One region of the Kribbella sp. CCNWLW201 genome, then DNA from elsewhere that is predicted to be linked to it. Evidence: riboswitches for the same ligand, from Rfam matches in the RefSeq annotation. Region 1 holds a riboswitch; each other region holds the start of a gene.
What was found. A riboswitch is a leader RNA that binds a small molecule or an ion and turns the genes downstream of it on or off. The one in region 1 is predicted to bind S-adenosylmethionine.
Positions count from the first base shown of each region.

Region 1 (7,794 bases):
CTGCTTGCCGCCGAGTGCCGCGATCCGGTCGCGCTTCTGGCGGGGCGTCGTCCGCGGAACGAAGACCTTGCCCTGGACACCGAGGATGTGACACGAGTAGGCGAGGCCCTGGCCGTGGTTGCCCGCGCTGGCGCAGACCACGCCGGCCGCCTTCTGATCGTCGTCCAGCTGGGCGATCAGGTTGTAGGCGCCGCGGAGCTTGTAGGAGCGGCCGATCTGCAGGTCTTCGCGCTTGAGCCAGACCTGGGCGCCGGTGCGCTCGGACAGCCGGAGATTCCGTTGCAACGGTGTACGCACCGCGACCTCGTCGAGCCGCTTGACCGCGTCTTCGACGGCTGCTGCGTCAACCAGATTCTGGCCTGTTCCGGTCGTCGAACGAGCGGTTGAACTACTGCCCTGCATGACGTTCCTTCCCGTGCATATGCACGATCTTCGCCGATTCGCTCGCAACACAAGACGATCCGCGTCCACAGTACGGACGGGCGGATACCTTTGCGCAACAGACCCTTGTGTTAGGCGTGAAACGGCCCTTCACTGGGCAGTCTAGTTTTCATACGCTCACTCGGTGTAACGGCCAGGGTCCTGGACGGGATGAGCCGAGTAAAGCCGGTCACAGTGGACTGGAGGGCACGAATGGAACTGATTCCGTTCAGTCTGTGGGGAGACGCCCTGTGGTGTGGTCAGGAAGTCGTGCGGGAGGCCCCGCACGAGCAGGCGATCCGAAGCCTGTTCCCCGACCCCATCCCAGCGCGAGGAGCAGACCTGGACACCGACGCGGATCTGGTCCCGGAACCGCACAACCGATTCGATCCCCGATCCATCGCCGTACGGGTGCAGGGGAAGGTTGTCGGCTACCTGCCGAGGGACGATGCGCACCGGTACCACCCGGTGTTGTCAGAGCTGGTGGCCCAAGGCCTGCAACCGCAGGTGCCGTGCCACCTGTGGGTCAGTGAGTGGGAGCCGGCCGACTGGGAGGGCAAAGGCGATCAGGAGACGGAGTTTCACGCGAGTGTCGCGGTGGCCCTCGGGCAGCCGCACATGCTGGTCCCGGTGAACCTGCCCCCGCCAGGCAGCTATCACCTGTTGCCGCCCGGCAGCGGCATCGTCGTCCCGGGCAGCGAGGTGCATCCCGACGTACTGGCACCGTTCTTCCGGGCGGAGGGCGAGTGCTGGGCGTACGCCACCATGCACGCGGTCGAGGAGGAGGACGGCATCCAGGACCGGCACCGGATCGTGGTCGAGGTCAGACTCGACGACGAACCGGTCGGGCGGCTCAGTCCGCGCCTGAGTGCCGAGTTCCTGCCGGCCATCCACTACCTGTCCGACATGCGCGCCGAGACCGCCGCCCGTGTCGCCGTCCGCGGCGACCGCATCGCATCGGAGGTGATCCTGTACGCGGCGCGGAGTCACGACCTGCCGGCCACCTGGCCGGACGGCCTGACCCGTTCCCCAGTCGCGTCCCCGCAATGGCACTACTGGGCGACGAAAGAAGCCAACTAGGCGGCTGCGCAGTACTCACCACGCCCCTTGGCGGGTACTGCGGAGCTACTTGACCGCAACTAGGCTCCGGCCATGGAACTCATGCCGGAGCCCGACGCGGACCTGGCCGCGCGAACCCTGCGGCACCTGTCGTCGGACGAGCTGGCCCTACTGGTTCACCGTACGGCGGTCTCCCTGCCTGCCGACCCGACCGACGAGCAGCGCCGGGAGACCGTGGCCACGCTGGACCACGCCCTCCCACCCGACCAGGCCCTGCTCGCCGTCTTCGCCGTACCGGACGAAATCCTGCGCGACATCCTGCACGCCGAACTAACCTCCCTCGGCACCACCCTGACCGGCCAACACCCCGATCCACCCCTCCAAACAACCGCCCTCGTAGAAGCCCGCCTGACGCAACTCACCACCGCCGCCCAGCGCACCTGATCAACACGAAGGCCGTCGGGCTGGCGCGGAAATGGATTTGCTGGGTGGGGGTGGTTCGCGTTGGGTTGCGGTATGGATGAACTGCGCACCGAGCGCTTGCTGCTTCGCCGCTGGCGGGAGTCCGATCTCGAACCGTGGGCCGCGATGAACGCCGACCCGGAGGTGCGTGAGTATCTGGGTTCAGTGCTGAGCCGGGAGCAGAGTGATGCTTCGGTCGCTTCGTTTCAGGCTGAGTTCGACGAACGTGGGTACGGCTGGTGGGCGGTCGAGGTGCAGGCGACCGGCGAGTTCGTCGGCTTCGCCGGCCTGGACGACGTCGAGCCCGGCATGCCTGTCAGCGGCGTCGAGATCGGCTGGCGCCTGGCCCGCTCGTCCTGGGGCCACGGCTACGCCACCGAAGCCGCCCGGGCGACACTGGATTTCGGCTTCGACAAGCTGGAGCTCCAGGAGATCCTCGCGATCACGACCTCCACCAACCTCCGCTCCCAAGCGGTCATGCAACGCCTCGGCATGACCCGCAACCCCGCCGACGACTTCGAAGACTCCTCAGTCCCCGAAAACGACTCCCTCCGCCACCACGTCATCTACCGAATCACCCGATAACCGGCAACACCGCCGTACCGGAATCGGCCGCGCGTCCTGGGGCTCAGGCGTCGTCGTGGAGGAGTTTTTCGAGGAGGGATCCGTCGCTTGACTCGCCGTTTGAGTCAGGCTGTCGTTCGGCAGGCTGCGACGAGGAAGACCGGGAATCTTGTCATGGCTTCTCGGGGGGATGACGGCTCGATCCTTGGCTGGGGTTCGGCTGTTCGGGTCAGGGTGAAGCCGTGGTGGTGGAGGGTGTTGAGGTAGGTCGACAGGGTGCGGTGGTTGGCGCCGACTTGCTGGCGGAGTGTTGAGAGCGAGGCGTCGGCCTGCCAGTAGCGCTCGTCGTAGTACGTCCCGTCGGACGGCCAGGCGGCGGATACGCCTTCTATCCCAGGAAAACAGGGATGCAGCATCGTGAAGGCGAAGACGCCGCCGGGGCGCAGTAGCCGACGGATGTTGGTCAGTGCACCGTCCAGGTCGTCGATGTCGGACAAACCCATGCTGCAGACGGCGGCGTCGTACTCATCGCCTTGCAGCAGTCCCGGGTCGGCCGCATCCGCGTGCAGATAGCGGATGCCCTGCGGTTCGTTCCGCTCGAGCTCTTCCGCCTTGCTGAGCATCGCGGCCGAGACGTCTACGCCGACCACGGAAGCGCCCTTGCGCGCGAGCCCGCGACTGATGCGTCCGTGGCCGCAGGCAACATCCAGCACTCGTTGTCCGGCAACGTCGCCCAGGAGCTCGAAGAGGGAGACACTGACCGGATCCGTGAGATCGTCCGTCCAGCCGGAGGCGTAGTACTCCGCGACCTCGTCGTACCGAGCAATAGCCGTCATACCTCGAACCTACCGACGCACTTCGGCGCAATCAGTCTGCCGTCAGCTAACTCAGCGGGTAAGTTGTGAGGCGTCTGGCCAGGACATGCGGAGGCAGGCCGGAGTGCCGTTCAGGCGGGTGGGATCTCCGCCGGGCGGTGGTACCTCTGCCGTTTCCACGCAGCTGGCTCCGGAGGCGAGGTAGAAGTGCTGCGCATCGGTGTTCTGCTGCAGCACCCACAGGTACATCGCGTTGCCGACCGCCTGGTCGGTGATGGCGCCCGCAGCGCGGGCCAGGAGTTGGGTACCGATGCCGGTACGGCGCTGTCTATGGTCGACATGCAGATTGTCGACAAGGCTGCCCCACCTGGCGTCCTTGTCGAACTCGACGTGAATGAAGCCGACCAGTTGACCGTCGTACTCAGCCAAGACGGTGGCGGTGTCGGTCGGTGCGGCCAGCCGTTTCGACCACACCTCACGACGATCGGCCTCGACGTCGCCGTCGAGGAACGAGTCCGCGTATGCACCCCGATAATGCCGACGCCAACTGTCCGCGTGCAGCGACGCAACCCGCTCAGCGTCGTTTGCGGTGGCCGAACGGAACCCCAGCGCTGCCATGACGATCCTCCATCTCGCGGCTTGCCCGGCACCCGACGTGCCGAACCTGGTCCTCACCCGGGGCACCCCACCCACGAGGAGGGTTGCCGGCCAGCAAGCCGGGGCTACGCGCTGACACTCATGACCAACCCCCAAACCGTAACAGCGAGACGGTCAAACCTCGACGGATATCCACGAGCGAGCTGCTCGAACCCGCGCCTCGCTCTCTCCTCTGCTGGTTCGTCTGAACCTGTCGAGGGATACGGTGCTCAGCAACGCGTTAGCCAGAAGCCGTTCCGCCACTGTGGAGTTCTCATGAGCTACGGCCCGCCGCCCGAACCGAACGCGTACCCCGCACCGCCGAACCAACCTCAGCAACAACCCTGGACCGACCCCCACGGCCGCGGGTGGCCCGGCGGACCAGCTCCGGTGGACCCTCCGAAGGGTCCCTCGCTGGCTGTGGCCGCGGTGATCCTCGGTCTGATCGGGTGCGGAGTGTGGATGCTCCCCTACAACCTGGACAACCTGCGGGCCTACTCCCCTCTCCCCTTCGGCCTGCTCGGGATCGTCCTCGCGGTCATCGGCTGCATCGGCCCCCGCCGCGGCAAGCCGCTGGCCGTGATCGGCTGGATCCTGTCCTTCATCGCCCTGATCCTCGCCGCAATCATGATCGTTCCCCAGTTCATCTGAGGACCGAGGCATCTCGACGGACCCGGGCCAGATGAGTGCTCTCCTGCAGTTCCCGTGCGGGAGGCGTCGCGTCAATGCCGCGTCGTACCTGTGGAAGCACGAGGGTCAGCTGATCAGCCCATTGGCGCGTGCCCTCCAAAGCTCTTCGCGCGCCGGCTTGCTATCGAGCAGTTGCAGACCCCTGACCGCCCAGTCCCGGAGAGACTCATCGTCGCCATGGAGTTGCTCGACGAGCAGCGACAAAGCATTCGGCGACCGAGCCTCACCGATGAGCTCGAGCAGCCAGCACCGCAACCCGTGATCCTCACGCTCCTCGACGAACGCCGCCATGAGCTCACCAACATGATCGCTTGCGTGAGGCAATAGCAGCCGAAACCCATCCTCCCGACCCTGCGGGTCCCGCCGACGCATCAGCCCCATCGCCCGCTCAAACCGCTTGCTCACCCATCGACAATAAGCGCTCAACCCGCCAGCCGGCCGATGTGGGGGAGGAAGCGGCCGGTGGTGGCGGCGTACTGGGGGTAGGTGTCGGCGTGGGTGGTGAGGAGGTAGGGCTCCTCGACTACGCGGACCTGTAGGTGCAGGGCGGTGATCAGTACGACGGCGCCGGCAAGGGCGACCACGTTGGGGACCATCAGGGCCAGGCCGATGCCGGCAGGATGTAGACAGCGAACAAGATCAGGGTGAGCGTGGCCATCGGGGTCAGTTCTCGCAGCAACCGTCAGCGCAGGCACCTTGGGAGCATCCGCACCCCGAGGCTCCGGTGGCGCCCGCGATCGGTGAGCAGCACCCCTCGCCCTTCCACGCCTCCACGCCTTCGCGGACCGCGACTGCCGCGATGATGAGTCCAGCGATTGGGTCCGCCCAGCCCCAGCCGAGTGTGGCGTTCAGCACCAGTCCGACGAGCAGCACAGCGGACAGATAGGTGCAAAGCAGCGTTTGGGTGCCGTCGGCAACGACCGCGTTCGAGCCAAGAGCCTTACCGGTACGGCGCTGTGCCCACGACAGGAACGGCATCACGATCAAGGAGGCGATCGCCAGTCCGATCCCGACCGGCGATACGTCGGGATCGCTGCCGCCGACGAGAGATCGCACCGACTCGAACGTCACATAGGCGGCCAGCGCGAAGAACGAGAACGCGAGCATCCGCAGCGCCTGACGTTCCCGAGACTCGGGCAGGCGGTGGCGGAACTGCCACAAGATGATCAGCCCGCTGGACACCTCGACGACCGAGTCCAGCCCGAACCCGACCAGCGCCACCGATCCGGCGACGAGGCCAGCCGTGATGGCGATGATCGCCTCGATCACGTTGTAGGTCACCGAAGCACCTGCGAGCAGCTGTGCGCGGCGGCCCAGCTTGCGTCGCTGTTCGGGGTCGGTCGTCCAGGTGCTCGGCGAAGTGGTCGAGAGCTGCAGCGGCTGGATCTGCAGGGGCTGGTGGTCGCTCACGAATTCACGCCGTACACAGGGCAAAGCGCGACGGCGTCACCGGTCAGGCCGAGCAAGCGCTCGGCCGCCGACAGGAGTTCGAGCGTCGCCTCGGGGTGAGTCAGGCTGAACAGCGACGCGCGTCCCTGTGGGCGGGACTCGACGAGACCGCAGTCCCGCAGGCAGGCCAGGTGCTTGGAGACAGTCGACTGCGCCAGCCCAAGATGCTCGGTGAGGTCCACGACCCGGTGATCCCCCAACGCCAGGTGCCGAACGATCGCCAGCCGCGACGGATCACTGAATCCATGAAACAAACACGCAGCCACCGACAGCGCCCCAGCCTCGTCGATCAGGTCGAGCCCGGCTTCCATCGTGACGTCAGATCGTGCTTTCATCGCCATTTGGCGATGTTATCGCCTATCGCCCCATTGTGAAAGCTGGCGCTAGCACGGGGTGCCGGACAGATCGGCGAAGTCATACGCCCAGACCGATGGCACGGGCGGAGGGCCGATGCCGAGGTCGGTGCAATCGGGATGCAGACCATCGCCGCCCGGATGGGACAGGTACGTAGGCCGACCTCACCCGGCGTGGCGCCTTTGGTTGAGCCGGTACGTCGCCGGGAGAATGGCGAACCGTGGCCGGTCAAGCTCGCTCGCGCGCGGTGGGCGTCTCGCGGTGGTCGCATGGTCTCATCGCGGCGGTCATCATCGCGGCGCTGACCATCCAGCTGGTGCTGATCTTCACCGGTGGGGCCGATGCGAACTCCGGCGAGGTCGGCGAGTCGATCGGTGTCGGTACGCGGCTGTGGAGGCTGTTCAGCTTCTTCACGATCGAGAGCAATCTGATCGTGCTGGTGGTCGCGCTTGCGTTGGTACGGCGGCCTCACCGCGACGGTCCGGTGTGGCGCGTCGCACGCCTCGACTCGTTACTCGGGATCGTCATCACCGGCCTGGTGTTCGCGATCGTCCTGGCGCCGAAGATGGACCTGACCGGGGCTGCGCTGCTGGCGACCATCGGGTTTCACTACATCTCGCCGTGGGCGACGCTGGCCGCCTGGCTGGTGTTCGGCCCACGGCCCCGCATCAGCTGGCGCACCATCGCGTTCGCGTTCGTGTGGCCGGTGGCCTGGCTCGTCTACATCTTCACCCAAGGCGCCTTCACCGACTGGTATCCGTACCCGTTCCTCGACGTCACCGACATCGGTGCCGGCGCAGCCCTCCGCAACGCAGTCGTTGTCGTCGCGGTCGGCGTACTGCTGGCGCTCGGGCTGAAGACCCTCGACGCGAAACTGCCGGGCCGGGAGTAGCGGCCGCACCTCGGATGCAGAGGTGTGTCGCTGTCGGATCACACGCGCCAGGCCGCTCAGGCGTCGTACCCGGCCTGGATTGCGTCGAGGTCGCGTACGGCGTACCGGTTGTGCTCCCACTCCTCCTCGAGGATCACGTGCAGGCAGGAGAGGACGGTCTCGGAGTGTTCGGGGGAGTGGGGATTCCGGCGCGTCTCGGCCAGCACCTCCGGTGTGACTGTGGCGAGGAAGTCGCGCACCATGGCGACGCGACCCGCGCGGACGTCGAGGACTTCGGCGTACGACGGTTTGGTCGTCGTGAAAACCGACATGTCCATGCCGTCGTCCTCGGTGCCCGTGTCCGTTTGACCGATCGGGTGGAACGGCTGCTCGATTTCCAGAATCGCCCGGCCCAGCCACATGTCCGTCGCAAGGACTAGGTGCCGCAGAGTCTGTGCGAACGACCACTCGCCC
Region 1 covers NZ_JBBCBQ010000001.1:748,159-755,952, reverse strand. The annotation lists gene ilvA (threonine ammonia-lyase IlvA) at 1-402, opposite strand, end outside; gene V9K99_RS03520 (HIRAN domain-containing protein) at 634-1,500, shown strand; gene V9K99_RS03515 (hypothetical protein) at 1,573-1,923, shown strand; gene V9K99_RS03510 (GNAT family N-acetyltransferase) at 1,996-2,526, shown strand; gene V9K99_RS03505 (class I SAM-dependent methyltransferase) at 2,631-3,341, opposite strand; gene V9K99_RS03500 (GNAT family N-acetyltransferase) at 3,393-3,938, opposite strand; SAM riboswitch class IV at 3,950-4,064, opposite strand; gene V9K99_RS03495 (hypothetical protein) at 4,233-4,607, shown strand; gene V9K99_RS03490 (hypothetical protein) at 4,713-5,051, opposite strand; gene V9K99_RS03485 (hypothetical protein) at 5,069-5,242, opposite strand; gene V9K99_RS03480 (cation diffusion facilitator family transporter) at 5,310-6,056, opposite strand; gene V9K99_RS03475 (ArsR/SmtB family transcription factor) at 6,053-6,430, opposite strand; gene V9K99_RS03470 (Pr6Pr family membrane protein) at 6,670-7,341, shown strand; gene V9K99_RS03465 (DinB family protein) at 7,398-7,794, opposite strand, start outside.

Region 2 (7,794 bases), on a different contig from region 1:
GCGTGTTTCAGCCACGGCTCGGTGAGGGACAAATCGACAGGACGTATACGCCCACTGCCGACCTCTCCCCGCCTGAACCCACCGGGTATCCGACTCGATCGCCGGACACCTCCTGTCGAACTGCACCAATCAGACCGGACCAGTGACAACCTCAGCCTTCCTGGATGCGGCACCATGTGTGTCCGTCGCGTGAGTCAGACTTGGGGCGTGAGTTCGGGAGTGCGGGTCTGGCGGGCTGGGCGGGTGGTGGATCCGCATTCGGTGATTGGGGGGTTGCGGAAGGGGCCGGGGGATCCGGCGTATGTGTTCGATCCGGTACGGCGGAGTGTTTGGCGGGCCACGCGGACGCCCGAAGGGCCGGTGCTCTTGCGGCTGACGCCGTACGCCTCGCTGGGGGAAGTGGAGGCGGAGGCGTGGGGGCCCGGGGCTGAGTGGGCGCTGGACGGGGTGCCGGAGTTGTTGGGGGAGGCGGACAGCTGGGACGGGTTCGAGCCGTTGCCGGAGCACACGGCGCTGGTGGATGCGGCGCGACGGTTCCCGCATGTGCGGGTGCCGCGGACGCGGGCTGTCTTCGAGGCGATGGCTGCCGCGGGGATCGAGCAGGTCGTCACCGGTAAGGAGGCGTTCCGGGCCTGGCGGGTGATTCTCCGCGAGTACGGCGAACCGGCGCCAGGACCGCAGCCACCGGACGGACGCGTGATGATGGTCCCGCCTTCGCCGGAAGAGTGGCGGTTGATCCCGTCCTGGCAGTGGTTGCGGGCCGGCGTGGAGGGCCGTCGGTCGAGAGTCGTGATCACGGCTGCAACGCGGGCCAAGGCGCTGGAGCGGACCCTGGAGCTGACTGACTCGGCGGAGATCGAGCGGCGGCTGCGGTCGCTGCCCGGGGTCGGAGTGTGGACGGCGGCCGAGGTGCGGCAGCGGGCGCATGGTGACGCGGATGCGTTCTCGTTCGCGGACTACCACGTGTCCCGGAACGTCTCGTACGCGCTGATCGGCGAGGAACTCGACGACGACGGCTGCGCCGAGCTCATCGAGCCGTACCGCGGCCACCGCTTCCGCGTCCAGCGCCTCCTCGAACTCACCGGCATCGGCCACCCGCGTTACGGCCCCCGCAAGGCCCTGCCCACTCACACGCCGGGCGCAACCCATCGCTTGAGGTAGCCCGCTGTGGGCACCGGACTGCCACCATGACGATTGACGGGGACGGCCTCTACCTGGTCGCGGGGCTGGCCCTCCTGCTGGGCGCCGTACTGCCACGCCTGCTCCGCCGGTACGCCGTCTCCGCGCCGATCGCGTTCGTCGGCGCCGGACTGTTGCTCGGCCTGGCCGTGGACCGCACCCACCTCAGCCCGATCGCCGAACCCGGGCTGACCAAGCACTTCGCCGAGCTGACCATCCTGGTCGCCTTGATGGGCGTCGGCCTGGCGATCGACCGGCCGATCGGGTGGGGCCGTTGGAAGGTGACCTGGCGTCTGCTGCTGGTTGCCATGCCTGCCTGCATCGCCGCGGTCGCCGGCGTCGGTTGGCTGCTCGGGCTGGCTCCCGCGACCGCTCTGCTGCTGGGTGCCGTCCTCGCCCCCACCGATCCGGTGTTGGCCTCGGACGTCCAGGTGCAAGGACCGTCGACCGGTGCGGGCGCCGAGCCGGAAGAGGACGACGAGGTCCGCTTCGCACTCACCTCGGAGGCCGGCCTGAACGACGGTCTGGCCTTTCCCTTCGTGTACGCCGCTGTGTTCGCGGCGACCAAGGGTGCGGTGGGCAACTGGGCACTCGAGTGGTTCGCCTGGGATCTGATCGGCAGGACCGTGATCGGAGTCGCAGTCGGCGCCGGAGTCGGCTGGTTGCTCGGCAAGATGGTCTTCTCCGCACCCTCGCGGATCTTCCGCCTGGCCGACTCGCGTGAGCGTGAACCCGTGCTGGCGCTGGCGATGACACTGGGCGTCTACGGTCTCGCCCAGGTGCTGCACGGGTACGGCTTCATCGCGGTGTTCGTCGCGGCCCTGTGCCTGCGAGCGGCCGAGCGAAGCCACGACTTCCACGAGGAGCTGCACGGGTTCATCGAGCAGCTCGAACACATCCTCACCTGGGCGATCCTGTTACTGCTCGGAGTCGCGATCACGGCTGGGCTGCTGAAGCCGCTGACCCTCGCCGGTGCCGCGCTCGGGGTCCTGCTGGTGCTGGTGATCCGTCCCCTGACCGCGTGGATCGGCCTGGCCGGAGCACCGATGCGCCGCTCCGAGCGGTGGGTGACCGCGGCGTTCGGGGTCAGGGGCGTCGGGTCTGTGTTCTATCTGGCGTACGCAGGCGCCGAGTTCAGCACCGACCTGCCGTGGCTGTGGGCGACGGTCGGCTTCACCGTCGTCCTGAGCGTGGTTGTTCACGGCGTTGCGGCGACACCTCTGATGCGGATGCTCGACCTCCGCCGCGACCGGACTTCGTGAGCGCGGCGGCCGGCGGCTCGAGGCCGTGCCGAATCGCGGAGGCGGCGTGGACTCCGGCGGCGACCTGGACGGCGAATTCCTTCAATCCCTTGAACATGACTCCATCGTCCGAGAGTCGAGCCGCGCTCAGAAGTGGCGTGAACGACGACTATCGCTAAGATTGTGACACATGGATCAGCGCAGCGTTTCAGTCCTCGCGTACGACGGCATGACGGCCTTCGAAGCCGGCATCGTGATCGAGGTTTTCGGGCTGGCCTGGCCGGATATCGACCAGCCCTGGTACGAGCTGAAGGTCTGCACCGAGACACCCGACCCGATCCGCGTACTCGGCGGCGCCACTCTGAGTAGCCCACACGGCCTGGAGGAGTTCGCCGCCGCCGACACAGTCGTCATCCCGAGCGTCGCCGACCCGCGCGGCGAGACCTCTCCCGAGCTGATCGCCGCGCTGCAGGAGGCCCATCGTCGCGGCGCCCGGATCGTGTCGATCTGCTCGGGTGCGTTCGCTCTCGCCGCCGCCGGCCTCCTCGACGACCGCCGTGCGACTACCCATTGGCGGTACGCCGATATGCTCCGCAAGCGCTACCCCAAGATCGTCGTGGATCCAGAGCCGCTCTACACCGACGAAGGCGACGTACTCACGAGTGCCGGCTGTGCTGCCGGGCTGGACCTGGCCATGCACCTGGTTCGCAAGGACTACGGCGCGGCCGTGGCGAACTCGGTCGCCAGGCGACTGGTGATCCAGCCGTACCGGTCCGGCGGTCAGGCGCAGTACATCGAATCCCCGGTGCCGCCCGACCCCGACGACGCCTCGGTCGCCCGGAGCCTCGGCTGGGCGCTCGAACATCTCGCCGAGCCCATCGGCGTACCCGATCTGGCCAAGCAGGCCGGGCTGTCGCCGCGGACGTACCTGCGTCACTTCGTGAAGGCGACCGGTACGACGCCCGGCAAGTGGCTGATCGCCCAGCGGATCCAGGCGGCCCTGACGATGCTGGAGACCGGGGATGCGCCGGTGGAGGAGATCGCGTTGGCGGCCGGGTTCGCCACGCCGGTCACGCTCCGCCACCACTTTTCCAAGCAGTTGCACACGTCGCCGTCGGCGTACCGTCGTACCTTCCGGGCCCGGCACGGCTGAGATCGACTGTCTCGGATGGTGGGAACCGAAGACACAATATGGACCCGATTGGGTAACCTCGGGGGAGCTCATCCAGAGGGACTGAGGGAAACGGCCCGTTGAAGTCCCGGCAACCCTCCCCGTCGAGCCCCCGTCCTGGGGGTGACTCGCGGTGGAACGGTGCCAAATCCGTCCCACGCCGAGATCCGGTGCCGGGGAAGATGAGGAGGGAACCTCCATGAGCCTGACCGCCGACTCGACCACCCACACCATCCGTGAAGGTGCCTTCGGCAACGGTACGCACCTGAGCTGTCGCGCCTGTGGGGCGAAGTCGCCACTTGGTCCGTTCTACGCCTGTACCGAGTGCTTCGGTCCGCTCGAGGTCGGGTACGAGTACCCGACCATCACCCGTGAGCAGATCGAGGCCGGCCCCAAGAACATCTGGCGCTACCAGCCGCTGCTGCCCGTCCCGGTCGACGTGGCCAGCTTCCCGAACACCGAACCCGGCTACACCCGGCTGATCGACGCCGGCAACCTGGCCCGCGAGCTCGGCCTGCGCAAGCTGTGGGTGAAGGACGACTCGGGCAACCCGACGCACTCGTTCAAGGACCGGGTCGTCGCGTCCGCCCTGAGCGCCACCCGCGAGCTCGGCATGAAGGTCTTCGCCTGCCCCTCCACCGGCAACCTGGCCAACGCCGTGGCCGCTGCCGCCGCCCGGGCCGGGATCCGCTCGGTCGTGTTCATCCCGCACGACCTCGAGCGCCCGAAGGTGATCACCACCGCCGTGTACGGCGGCACGCTGGTCGCCGTCGAGGGCAACTACGACGACGTGAACAAGCTGGCCTCCGAGATCGCCGGCGAGGAGGAGGGCTGGGCGTTCGTCAACGTCAACGTCCGGCCGTACTACTCCGAGGGCTCCAAGACGCTCGCCTTCGAGATCGCCGAGCAGCTCGGCTGGCGGCTGCCGCAGCAGATCGTCATCCCGGTCGCCTCCGGTTCGCAGCTGACCAAGATCGACAAGGGCTTCACCGAGCTGGGCAAGCTCGGCCTGGTCGACGCGACCGACTACAAGGTGTACGGCGCCCAGGCCACCGGCTGCTCGCCGGTCGCCCAGGCGTTCCGCGACGGGTACGACGTGGTGAAGCCGGTGAAGCCGGACACCATCGCGAAGTCGCTGGCGATCGGCAACCCGGCGGACGGACCGTACGTCCTGGACGTCGCCCGCCGTACCGGCGGAGTGATCGAGGACGTCAGCGACGAAGAGGTCGTCGAGGGCATCCAGTTGCTGGCCCGGACCGAGGGCATCTTCACCGAGACCGCGGGCGGGGTGACCGTCGCGACGCTGAAGAAGCTGATCGAGTCCGGCCAACTCGACCCCGAGGCCGAGACGGTGATCATCAACTCCGGCGACGGGCTGAAGACGCTCGACGCCGTGGCCGACCGGGTCGGCCCCAAGGTGACCATCCCCGCGTCGTACGACGCCTTCGTGAAGGCAGGCCTGCAGTGAGCGTGAGTGTCCGCGTCCCGACCATCCTGCGGCCCTACACCCAGGGCGCGTCCGCGGTCAGTGCCGAGGGGGCGACGCTGAGCGAGGTGCTGGAGTCGCTCGACAGCTCCTACCCCGGCATCAAGGCCCGGGTGCTGGACGAGTCGGGCGAACTGCGCCGCTTCGTCAACGTATACGTCGACAACGACGACGTACGCTTCGCCGAAGGCCTGCAGACGTCGATCAAGGACGGCGGCGAGGTCTCGATTATCCCCGCGGTAGCAGGCGGCTGACATCATTGCCGGATGCGCGCTGTCGTAGTTGAGCAGTACGGCGTCCTGCCGACGGTTGCTGACGTAGCGGCCCCTGAGCCGGAGCCCGGTGGTGTCGTCCTGAAGGTCGAGGCCACCGGGCTGTGCCGCAGTGACTGGCACGGCTGGATGGGGCACGACCCGGACATCGTCCTGCCCCACGTCCCTGGGCACGAACTGGCCGGAACGATTGCCGCGGTCGGTGCCGGCGTGCTCGGCTGGCAGATCGGTGATCGGGTGACCACACCGTTCATCTGCGCGTGCGGCTCGTGCGAACAGTGCTTGGAGGGCAACCACCAGGTCTGCCCCAACCAACTCCAGCCCGGCTTCAACTACTGGGGCTCCTTCGCCGAGTACGTCGCCCTGCCGTACGCGGCCGTGAATCTCGTGCGGCTGCCGGATGAGATGGACTTTGACACCGCGGCCGGGCTGGGATGCCGGTTCGCGACCTCGTTCCGAGCGGTGCGGCAGGTCGGCCGGGTCGCGGCGGACGAGAACGTGGTGATCTTCGGCTGCGGCGGCGTCGGCCTGTCGGCAGTGATGATCGCGGCCGAACTCGGCGCGCGCGTGATCGCGGTCGACATGAACCCCGACGCGCTTCGGTTGGCCCGTTCGTACGGCGCTTCGGATGCGGTGCAGGCGTCGTCGGACACGGTGCGGGAGATCCGCGAGCTCACCGGCGGCGGCGCGCACGTGACGATGGACGCCCTCGGCGCGAACGGCATCGTCCAGCAGGCGTTGCTGTCGCTGCGCCCCCGCGGCCGCCACCTCCAGGTCGGCCTGCTCCCGTCCGGCGTCCAACTCGACGTCAGCCGCCTGATCGGCCAGGAACTGCAATGGCTGGGCAGCCACGGCATGCCCGCCCACGCCTACCCCGAAATGCTCGCCCTAGTTGCCAACGGCAACCTAAAACCCGCCGACCTGATCACCCGCACGATCACGCTCGACGAAACCCCCACCGCCCTAGCCGCCCTCTCCAACGGCACCCCCGCCGGCGTCACCATCATCCGCGCCTGACCCACGCGTGCCACGCGGTCCTCCTCCGTCGCTACGCGCGCGTGCGCGCGATCCTCCAGAGAACCGCTGGCCCACGAGAGCGCGCCGTCACGTGGTGCGCCGTACAGAACTTTGGTTGCAGGTTGCGGTGTCGGATCGGGGCAGACGTGTTCGTAGCAAGGGTGAGTGGCCGTCCACGAGGGGCGGCTCGACCGAGGAGAACCCCATGGAGTCCACCGCCCGCCGCCTGCATCGGCTCGTCGAGCCGATCCACCTGGTCACCTACTTCTCCGACGAGCCGACCGATGCGCTCATGGCGCTGGGCCTGCGGAACTACTGGGACGGCTACTTCGCCGGACGGGCCGCACCGCTGGGCATGGTCCCGCCCGAGGTGGTCCATGCGATCTTCTACAACTTCGCCGACGGCGAGGTCGCGCGTCACATCCCTCGCGTGTGGAAGACGGCCACTCCCCAGGACGCGCTCGCCGCTCGCGAGCAGGGCAGCGTCGCCGCGCTGAGGCGGATTCTCGGCGATCTCGCCGACACCCTCGGCCTCGCCCGCGCCGCCGAACTCGCCACCAAGGCGGCTTCCAGCGCCCCGACAGAGGGCCGGATCCTGTACGCCGCACTCCGAGCGCTCCCCGTCCCCGAAGATCCCGTGGCCAGGCTGTGGCACGCGGCCACCATGCTCCGCGAGCACCGCGGGGACGGTCATATCGCCGCTCTGGTCACCGCGGGCATCGGCGGCACAGAGGCCCACGTGCTCCACGCACTCTCCGAGGGAACGCCCGCAGCGAAGTTCGGCCGGGTCCATCACCTCCCCGCGGCCCAGCTGACCGCGGTCGTGGACGGGATGCACGCCCGCGGCCTCATCGACGACTCCGGCTGGCTCACCGACGCCGGCCGAAAGACCAAGGAGGAGATCGAGTCACGCACCGACGAACTCGCCGCACCGGCGTACGACGCCCTGGACCCAAGCGACCTCAACCAACTCATCGCCGACCTCGAGCCCATCGCAGCAACCCTCGACGCCACCGGCTCCCGATAGGCCTCCCCACGCACGAGCCCACCGCCTTCGGCGGCGGCTGTTCTTTGGGGCCGCGGAGCCGAAACCGCGCTCAGGTGGTCGGCGCGGACCAGGACGTGGACACCCGGCAACGGCCATCACTTCCGCTCGAAGTCGCGTCGGCTTTGCGGAGACTTTTCGCCACCAGGCGGTACTTTCCTTCCGAAGATCGGCCACTCGACCCCGTAGCTGGTGGATTTCGGCAGGGTCTTACGACCGAGATCCGCCTGCCTGCGCATGAGGCCACGAAGCATCTCCTCATGCGTCGGGATGCTGACGACCAGGACCACCCGCTCACCGCCGTGGGCGACGGTCTCCGTAAGCATCACGTCGAGAGCAGAACCCGGACTTGTTCTCGGATCTCCTGCACTACGGCGTCGACC
Region 2 covers NZ_JBBCBQ010000005.1:380,624-388,417, forward strand. The annotation lists gene V9K99_RS23640 (DNA-3-methyladenine glycosylase family protein) at 208-1,161, shown strand; gene V9K99_RS23645 (cation:proton antiporter) at 1,188-2,441, shown strand; gene V9K99_RS23650 (helix-turn-helix domain-containing protein) at 2,611-3,573, shown strand; SAM riboswitch class I at 3,639-3,780, shown strand; gene thrC (threonine synthase) at 3,791-5,059, shown strand; gene V9K99_RS23660 (ubiquitin-like small modifier protein 1) at 5,056-5,331, shown strand; gene V9K99_RS23665 (zinc-dependent alcohol dehydrogenase family protein) at 5,344-6,366, shown strand; gene V9K99_RS23670 (SCO6745 family protein) at 6,572-7,393, shown strand; gene V9K99_RS23675 (hypothetical protein) at 7,510-7,737, opposite strand; gene V9K99_RS23680 (TetR/AcrR family transcriptional regulator) at 7,737-7,794, opposite strand, start outside.
Region 2: it holds a riboswitch for S-adenosylmethionine, as region 1 does, so the genes downstream of both, thrC (threonine synthase) here and V9K99_RS03500 (GNAT family N-acetyltransferase) in region 1, are expected to answer to the same signal.

Region 3 (7,794 bases), on a different contig from region 1:
CCGCGAGCAGGGTGTCGACGGAGTCCTTCTTGGCGGCTTCGACGAAGCCACAGGTGTTCACCACCACGGTGTCCGCTTCGGCGGCGTCCTCGACCAACCGGAACCCGCCGGCTTCGAGCCGGCCCGCCAGTTCCTCGGAGTCGACATCGTTGCGGGCACACCCCAGCGTGACCAGGGCGACGGTGGTGGGTGTCGTAGTCATCCCCCCGAGTATGACGCGCCGCCCGCTCCCCGACCTAACTCAGCACCACATCTGACCCGCTCTGAACACGCTCCCACAAACCCGACGACAGGGTTACTCGGGTTTGGTGAGGGTGCCGTTCGGGTGGGCGATGAAGCGGTAGAGCTTGGTGGAGTGGGTGTGGCCGTTGACGGTGACGGAGAGGTTGGCGGGGACGCCTACGGAGACGCGGACGTCACCGGTGGCGGTGACGGTCTGGGAGGTGCCGGGGCCGAGGAGGCCCTGGAAGAGGCGCTTGCCCTTCTTGTCCCGGACGGTGACGTAGGAGCCGTCGCGCTTGGCCGTGAGGGTGAGCTTGGTCTTGGTCGGGACCGGGGGCTTGGTCGCCGTCGGCTTGCTGGTGGGCTTGACGGTTGGGTTGGGGGTCGCCTTCGGGGTCGGAGTGGTGACGATCGTTGTTGTCGTGGCCGTCTTGGAGGCATTTGCCTCGATGTCGTTGGGGACAGTGAAGAGCCGGATCATGCCCCAGCCCATCAGGGCGACCAGGATGGCGCCGAGAACGACGGCCCAGCGCGGGCGGGCCGGGTGGAGGGTCGGGCCCTTGAGCGCGGCGCGTTCCTCGCGGCGGGACTTGTCCTCCTCGACCGCGTGCTCGGCGTCGAAGGTGGCGAGGAGTGGTGCAGGGTCGGCCTTGACCACGCGAGCGATCGCGCGGATGTGGCCGCGGGCGTAGAAGTTGCCACCGCAGCGGGAGAAGTCGTCGGCCTCCATGGCGAGGAGCAGGCCGGTTCTGATCCGGGTCGCGGCGCTCAACTGCTCGATCGTCATGTCGGCCCGTTCGCGGGCCGCCGTGAGCTCGCTGCCGATGCTCACGTCCCCACCGTCCTCTCCATCGCCCGACTATTCAGCGGACCGTCGACCTCGAAACGCCGACATCCGGACCGTCGACATCAACTCAACGGCGTTGGTACGACGGGGTCACGCACCAGTCAGAGTTGTTCCCTGACTGGACACCTGGCATCCGCCAGCATGTGCAGCGCCTGGACCACTTCCCCGTGCGACGGCCGCGCCGTCAACCCGAACGGTACCGCTAGCGACGATCCGGTCAACCGCCGGTTCGCATCAGTTGTCTTGCGGGTCGAACTCGGCATCGCACCGAGGATCGGCCCGGGATCCTGCAGATGGACGGCGATCCGGCCGTCGTCCAGCAGGTGCCGGCGCTTCAGCACCGTCACCTGGTCGATGTCCTCCCAGCGGGTCCCGATCCACTCGCTGCCGATCCGCAGCCGGATCCCGACGTCGTCGGCCACCAGCATGTCCCCGACGGTCAGCGCCCGCGCGCAGACCAGGGCCAGCACGGCGAACGCCGCCGCGGCGATCCAGCGCAGTACCCCGGTCGGACTGGTGGATGCGGACGCGGCGAAGCCGACGGCGACCAGGGCGGAACCGAGCGCGAGTCCGCCGTGCACCTTCTGGGAGGCCCGGACGGTGAACGGCACCGGCTCGGGGTCGACGTCGAAGCGGTCTTGCCTCGGCAAAGCGCTCGCGGCGGTCACGTCACTCTCCTCGCAGGGTGGCGATGAAGTCCTCAAGGTCGTCGGGTTTCACCAGGACGTCGCGGGCCTTGGAACCCTCGCTCGGTCCGACCACGCCCCGGCTCTCCAGGATGTCCATCAGCCGGCCCGCCTTGGCGAAACCGACCCGGAGCTTACGTTGCAGCATCGACGTGGAGCCGAACTGCGTGGAAACGATCAGCTCGGCCGCCTGCACGACCAGGTCGAGGTCGTCGCCGATCTCGTCGTCGAGGTCCTTGCTCGGCCCGGCCACGGCGGTGACGTCCTCGCGGTACGTCGGCTGCAACTGCTCCTTGCAGTGCTCGACGACCGAACGGATCTCGTTCTCGGTGACCCAGGCGCCCTGGATACGCATCGGCTTGCTCGCGCCCATCGGCAGGAACAGGCCGTCACCCTGGCCGACCAGCTTCTCCGCACCCGGCTGGTCCAGGATGACCCGGCTGTCGGCCAGCGACGAGGTCGCGAACGCCAGCCGCGACGGCACGTTCGCCTTGATCAGACCGGTGACGACGTCCACCGACGGCCGCTGGGTGGCCAGCACCAGGTGGATACCGGCGGCCCGGGCCAGCTGGGTGATCCGGACGATCGAGTCCTCGACGTCGCGGGGCGCGACCATCATCAGGTCGGCCAGCTCGTCGACGATCACGAGGAGATAGGGGTACGGCGTCAGCACGCGCTCACTGCCGGGCGGCGGTTTCACCTTGCCGCCGCGGACCGCCTTGTTGAAGTCGTCCACGTGCCGGAACCCGAACGCGGCCAGGTCGTCGTACCGCATGTCCATCTCGCGGACGACCCACTGCAGCGCCTCGGCGGCCTTCTTGGCGTTGGTGATGATCGGGGTGATCAGGTGCGGGATGCCCTCGTAGTTGTTCAGCTCGACCCGCTTGGGGTCGACCAGGATCATCCGCACCTCGTCCGGCGTGGCCCGCATCAGGATCGAGGTGATCAGCGAGTTGACGAACGACGACTTACCCGAACCGGTGGCACCGGCGACCAGCAGGTGCGGCATCTTCGCCATGTTGGCGACGACGAAACCGCCCTCGACGTCCTTGCCGAGCCCGGCCACCATCGGGTGGTGATCGTTGCGCGCGGTCGCCGACCGGATGACGTCGCCGAGGCTGACGATCTCCTTGTCGGTGTTCGGGATCTCGATCCCGATCGCGGACTTGCCCGGGATCGGCGACAGGATGCGCACATCGGCCGAAGCCACCGCGTAAGCGATGTTCTTCGACAGCGCGGTGACCTTCTCGACCTTCACCGCCGAGCCGAGCTCGACCTCATACCGGGTGACCGTCGGGCCACGCGTGTAGCCGGTGACCTGGGCGTCGATGCCGAACTGGTCGAAGACCTCGGTGAGGCGATCCACCACCGCGTCCGACGCCTTGGTCCGTGCCTTGTGCACCGAACCGGGCTTGAGCATCTGCCCGTCGGGCAAGGTGTACGTGATGTCGCCGGACAGGCTGAGCTGCTCGACCCGCTGCGGGATCGGCGTGTGCGGAGGCGGCTCGGGCGCCGACTCCGCCTTGCTGGGACCGCCGCCGGCACCGGCGGCGATACCTGGGACCGCGGCTCCAGCGGCCGCATCCGCGTCGACGTCGTAGGCGTCCTCTTCAGACGGTGCGGTTGCCTTGGACTTGCGGCCACGCTTGGAGATCTCGCGTCCCTCGAGCACCGGCGAGTCGTACGGCTTGATCGTGGGCTCGCCGTCCTCCTCGAGCGCGGCTGCCTTGGCCCGACGCTCCTTGCGGGTGAGCCGCACGGTGTCGTCGGTCGGCGCGGCCGCGACGGACGGTGCGTCGGCCGGCAGCGCCGTACGTCCCATCAGTACGTCGAACGCCGCGCGGAAGCGGAGTGGGATCGCGTAGACCGGCGTACCGGTGATCACCAGCGCGCCGAAGATCGACAGCAGGACCAGCAGCGGTGCGGCGACGTACTGGGTGAGCAGGTCGGACAGGAGCGAGGAGACGACGTACCCGATCGCGCCGCCGGCGTCTTGGAGCGGTGCGTCGGCAGGGTCGCCGGGGCGGGGGAGGCCGTTGGCGATGTGGACCAGGCCGAGTATGCCGAGCGAGACCGCGGTCCAGCCGATCACCTGTCGGCCGGCCGGGCCGTTGCGGTCCGGGTGGCGAAGGGTGCGGAGGGCAATGAACAGGAGCATCAGCGGGACGGCCCAGCCGAGCATGCCGACGCTGCCGCCGACGATCGTGCGGATGCCCTTGCCGACGGCACCCGGGAGGTCCCACCAGATGGCAGCGGCCACCACGACCGCCAGGCCGATCAGAAACAGGCCGCCGCCGTCGCGGCGGTGCTCGGGGTCGAGGTCGCGGGCGCCGTTGCCGATACCGCGGACCATGCTGCCGAGCAGGTGCGCGATACCGATCCAGACCTTCACGATGCCGCGACCGACTGCGATCATGGCGGCCGCGAACGGGCCCGGTCCGCTGTTTTTGGGCGTGCTGGTCCGCGCGGCGGTGGATCCACCGCGCTTCGCGCTTTGCCCACGCTTCTGGGCGCCTGACGGACGGGAGCGTCCACCAGCAGCCGACCGTGCCGTACTCGGCCGGTTGGCTGCCGACTTCTGCGCCCGCGCCGGGGAAGACGTGCGGGTCGCCATGTCTAGCAGGCTACCCCGATTACCTCTCGAGTCACACGTGTCACACGCCGGTCACACTGCCCCATCCGTAGCGTCACGGCGCCGCCACACGCCTCCGCAGCCGGAACAGGTGCCAGAGCACGACGTACCACCCGAGGGCCGCCAGACCTCCCAGAACGAGACCTGTCAGCACCAGTCGCACCGCGGCCTCACCTGCGAGTTCAGCCTCGGCCGCACACAGTTGCACGGCGGCTCCGGCGACGCCCAGCGCGAGGATTCCGGCCAGTACGACGTACCGCACCCAAGACGGGACGAGGTCCGGCGGGACCACGTGGGGCGTGGCGCGGCGGAACCAGCGATAGAGCCAGACGGCGAGGATCAGGCACCCGCCGACGGTGCTGACGTACTGAAGGACGCGGTTGACGTCCCAGGCCGCGGTCACCTCCGCACGGAACACGTCCGGGAAGCGGCGGACGAAGTACCCGTCGCCGTGGGTGAACGAGTCCCAGAGCACGTGGGTGAAGGCGCCGATGACGGCGGACACAGCTGTCCAGAGCAGCAGGCGAAGCGGCGGAATGCGCAACCGGCCGGCTAACGGCAGGCGTGCGGCGAGGGCGCTCGGAGCCAACGCGACCAGGGGTCGCTTCAGGACCAGGTTGAAGACTGCGAGCAGGAGCAGCGCGATCAGTGGGTCGAGCCAGAAGGCGGACGAGAACTTGTGGGTGAGGGTCAGCGTCAGGTTGCCGTTGATCTGCTGGGTGGCGAAGCTGTAGAGCGGGTCGAGGTACAGCAGGTCGGGAGCCACCGCTCCTGCCACCAGCGCCGATGCGATCAGCGGACGCCGGATGAGCGGCAGGACGGCGGCGGGGTGGGCGAGGGTGAACGGCACGGCCCGCAGCCTAGGACGCGGGAAGGTCGTCGCCTGAGGCAACAATCCCCACAGTCGGCGGCCCAGCCGGGACCGGCCGCCCCGCGAGTCGGCGGCCCGGCCGGATCAGGCGCCGGTGGTGCCGTCGAGTTGTTCGCGGACGAGGTCGGCGTGACCGCAGTGCCGGGCGTACTCGCCGATCAGGTGGATGTAGATCATCCGAAGCGTCGACTCCGTGCCCCCGAAGGTGAAGCGGTCGTCCAGCGAGCGGCCGGCCGCGGCCTCGTCGGACAGCTTCCACTCCGCGATCAGCCCGTCGTACGCTGCCTCAGCGTCAGCCGAATCGATCAGCTCGAAGTCCGCGTCCTTCCCCAGCGCAGGCGGAAACACCGGTTTCGCGGGCTCGTCCGCGAAGTGGATCCGGAACCAGATCCGCTCGACCTTGGTCAGGTGCCGGATCAGCCCGAGCAGCGAGAGATTGGACGGTGGCGAAGGACGCTCGGCAAGCTGCGCGGCGGTCAGGCCGGCGCACTTGAACAGCAGGGTCGTTCGATAGAAGTTCAGGTAGCCCTGCAACAGCTCCCGCTCGGGCGCCACCAGGGAACCGTCCGGCCGCTCCACCGCGGGCGCAATCCAAGTCACCGGCAGATCCTCTCAAATCCGGCGGAGTGTCGCGATCTCAGGATGTGTTCGACGGTCTCATTGTATGAGATAGCCACTGGCGTTCTCTGTGGCCTGTTCGTTACCGTCTTCGGCAGGTCATGAGTGCCAGCGTCAAGCCCCGGCTCGCTGGCCGGCAACCCTCCTCCGCGGTGGGGTGCCCCGGGTGAAGACCAGGCCGTACGGATACCCCGTTCGGCAAGTGCGGACTTCCTGGGAGCAGCAGCATGTCGATCCTCTCCATCCTCGAGCCTGCCAGTACGACGACCGCGCGGCCGACGGTCGCCCGGTTGAGCACCGGCAGCATCCCCGCCACCGTCGGGTCGGACCTGCTGGTCCCGCTGGTCGACGGCCGGGTGACCGACTACGCCAACTTCGACCACGGGGCCAGCGCGCCGTGTCTGGAGTCGGTGCGGGCCAGCGTCGAGGCGGCACTGCCGTCGTACGCGTCGGTGCACCGTGGCAACGGGTACGCGTCCCGCATCACCACCCAGTGGTACGAGCGGGCGCGCGCCGAGGTGCACGCGTTCGTCGGCGCCCGTCAGGACGACCAGGTGATCTTCACCCGGCAGACGACCGACGCGCTCAACCTGCTCGCCCACGCCGTACCCGCGGACGCGACCGTCATCGTGTTCGAGTCCGAGCACCACGCCGCCCTCCTCCCCTGGCCGGCCGAGCGGACAGTGCGCCTCAAAGCACCGAGCACGCCGAACGAGGCCGTGAGCAACTTGGCCGACGCACTGCGCACGGCACCCGAGGGTCCGCGGCTCGTCGTCGTGACCGGCGCGTCCAACGTCACCGGTGAGATCTTCCCGATCGCCGAGATCGCTGCCGTCGCCAAGGCCCATGGCGCCCGTGTCTGCCTCGACGCCGCGCAGCTCGCACCGCACCGGCCGGTCGACATCGCCACGCTCGACGTCGACTGGGTCGTGCTGTCCGGCCACAAGCTCTACGCCCCGTACGGCGCTGGTGCGCTGATCGGTCGTGCGGACTGGCTGGACGCCGCCGAGCCCTACCTGTACGGCGGTGGCGCGACCACCGCGGTCACCGACGACCTGGTGGTCTGGGCGACCGGACCGGCCCGGCACGAGGGTGGCTCCCCCAACGTCATCGGCGCGATCGCGCTGGCCTCGGCCTGTGCGGCGATCAGCAAGCACCGCGACGCGATCGAGCAGCACGAGCGCAGTCTGCTCGCCCGGCTCCGTACCGGTCTCGCTCAGATTCCCGGCGTCACGACGTACTCGATCTTCGGCCAGGAGGCGGATCGCGTCGGCACGGTGTGCTTCACCGTTGCCGGGCTGACCTCCACTCTCGTGTCAGCAGCGCTGAGTGCGGAGTACGGGATCGGTGTCCGCGACGGCAAGTTCTGTGCACACCCGCTGGTCGGTCATCTGCTCGCCGGCTCCCCCGAGCACGGCACGGCCGTCCGGGCCAGCCTCGGCCTCGGTACGACGCGTGAGCACGTCGACCGCCTCGTCAACGCCGTACGGACGCTGGCCACCAGCGGACCGCGGTCGGAGTACGAGGAGTCGGCGCATGGCTGTCAGCCTTCTGACGACCCGCGCGACCTGCAGGCCCCGCGCATCTGGTGACTGCCGCCCTCCTACTGCTCAGGAGGAACGAGACCTACGTGGTGAGCAGCGAACGCCAGTAGGTCCGCCCATTCCGACGCGACCATCGCGGCGGGTTTCCCGAAGCCGTGACCGGTGTTGACCTCTACCCGCGTCAACACAGGTTCGGCGGAGGACTGGGCATGCTGCAACGCGGCGATGAACTTGTGACTGTGCAGCGGCACCACCCGGTCATCGTGGTCACCGGTGACCACGAGAGTGGCCGGGTACGCCGTACCGTCGCGCAACCGATGCAGCGGCGAGTAGGCCAGCAGGTCCTCGAACTGCTCGGCATCGTCGGGGTGCCC
Region 3 covers NZ_JBBCBQ010000009.1:98,650-106,443, forward strand. The annotation lists gene rimO (30S ribosomal protein S12 methylthiotransferase RimO) at 1-202, opposite strand, end outside; gene V9K99_RS31130 (helix-turn-helix domain-containing protein) at 296-1,054, opposite strand; gene V9K99_RS31135 (hypothetical protein) at 1,171-1,737, opposite strand; gene V9K99_RS31140 (FtsK/SpoIIIE family DNA translocase) at 1,739-4,369, opposite strand; gene V9K99_RS31145 (DUF4184 family protein) at 4,443-5,237, opposite strand; gene V9K99_RS31150 (DinB family protein) at 5,343-5,858, opposite strand; SAM riboswitch class IV at 5,974-6,087, shown strand; gene V9K99_RS31155 (aminotransferase class V-fold PLP-dependent enzyme) at 6,104-7,468, shown strand; gene V9K99_RS31160 (prolyl oligopeptidase family serine peptidase) at 7,480-7,794, opposite strand, start outside.
Region 3: it holds a riboswitch for S-adenosylmethionine, as region 1 does, so the genes downstream of both, V9K99_RS31155 (aminotransferase class V-fold PLP-dependent enzyme) here and V9K99_RS03500 (GNAT family N-acetyltransferase) in region 1, are expected to answer to the same signal.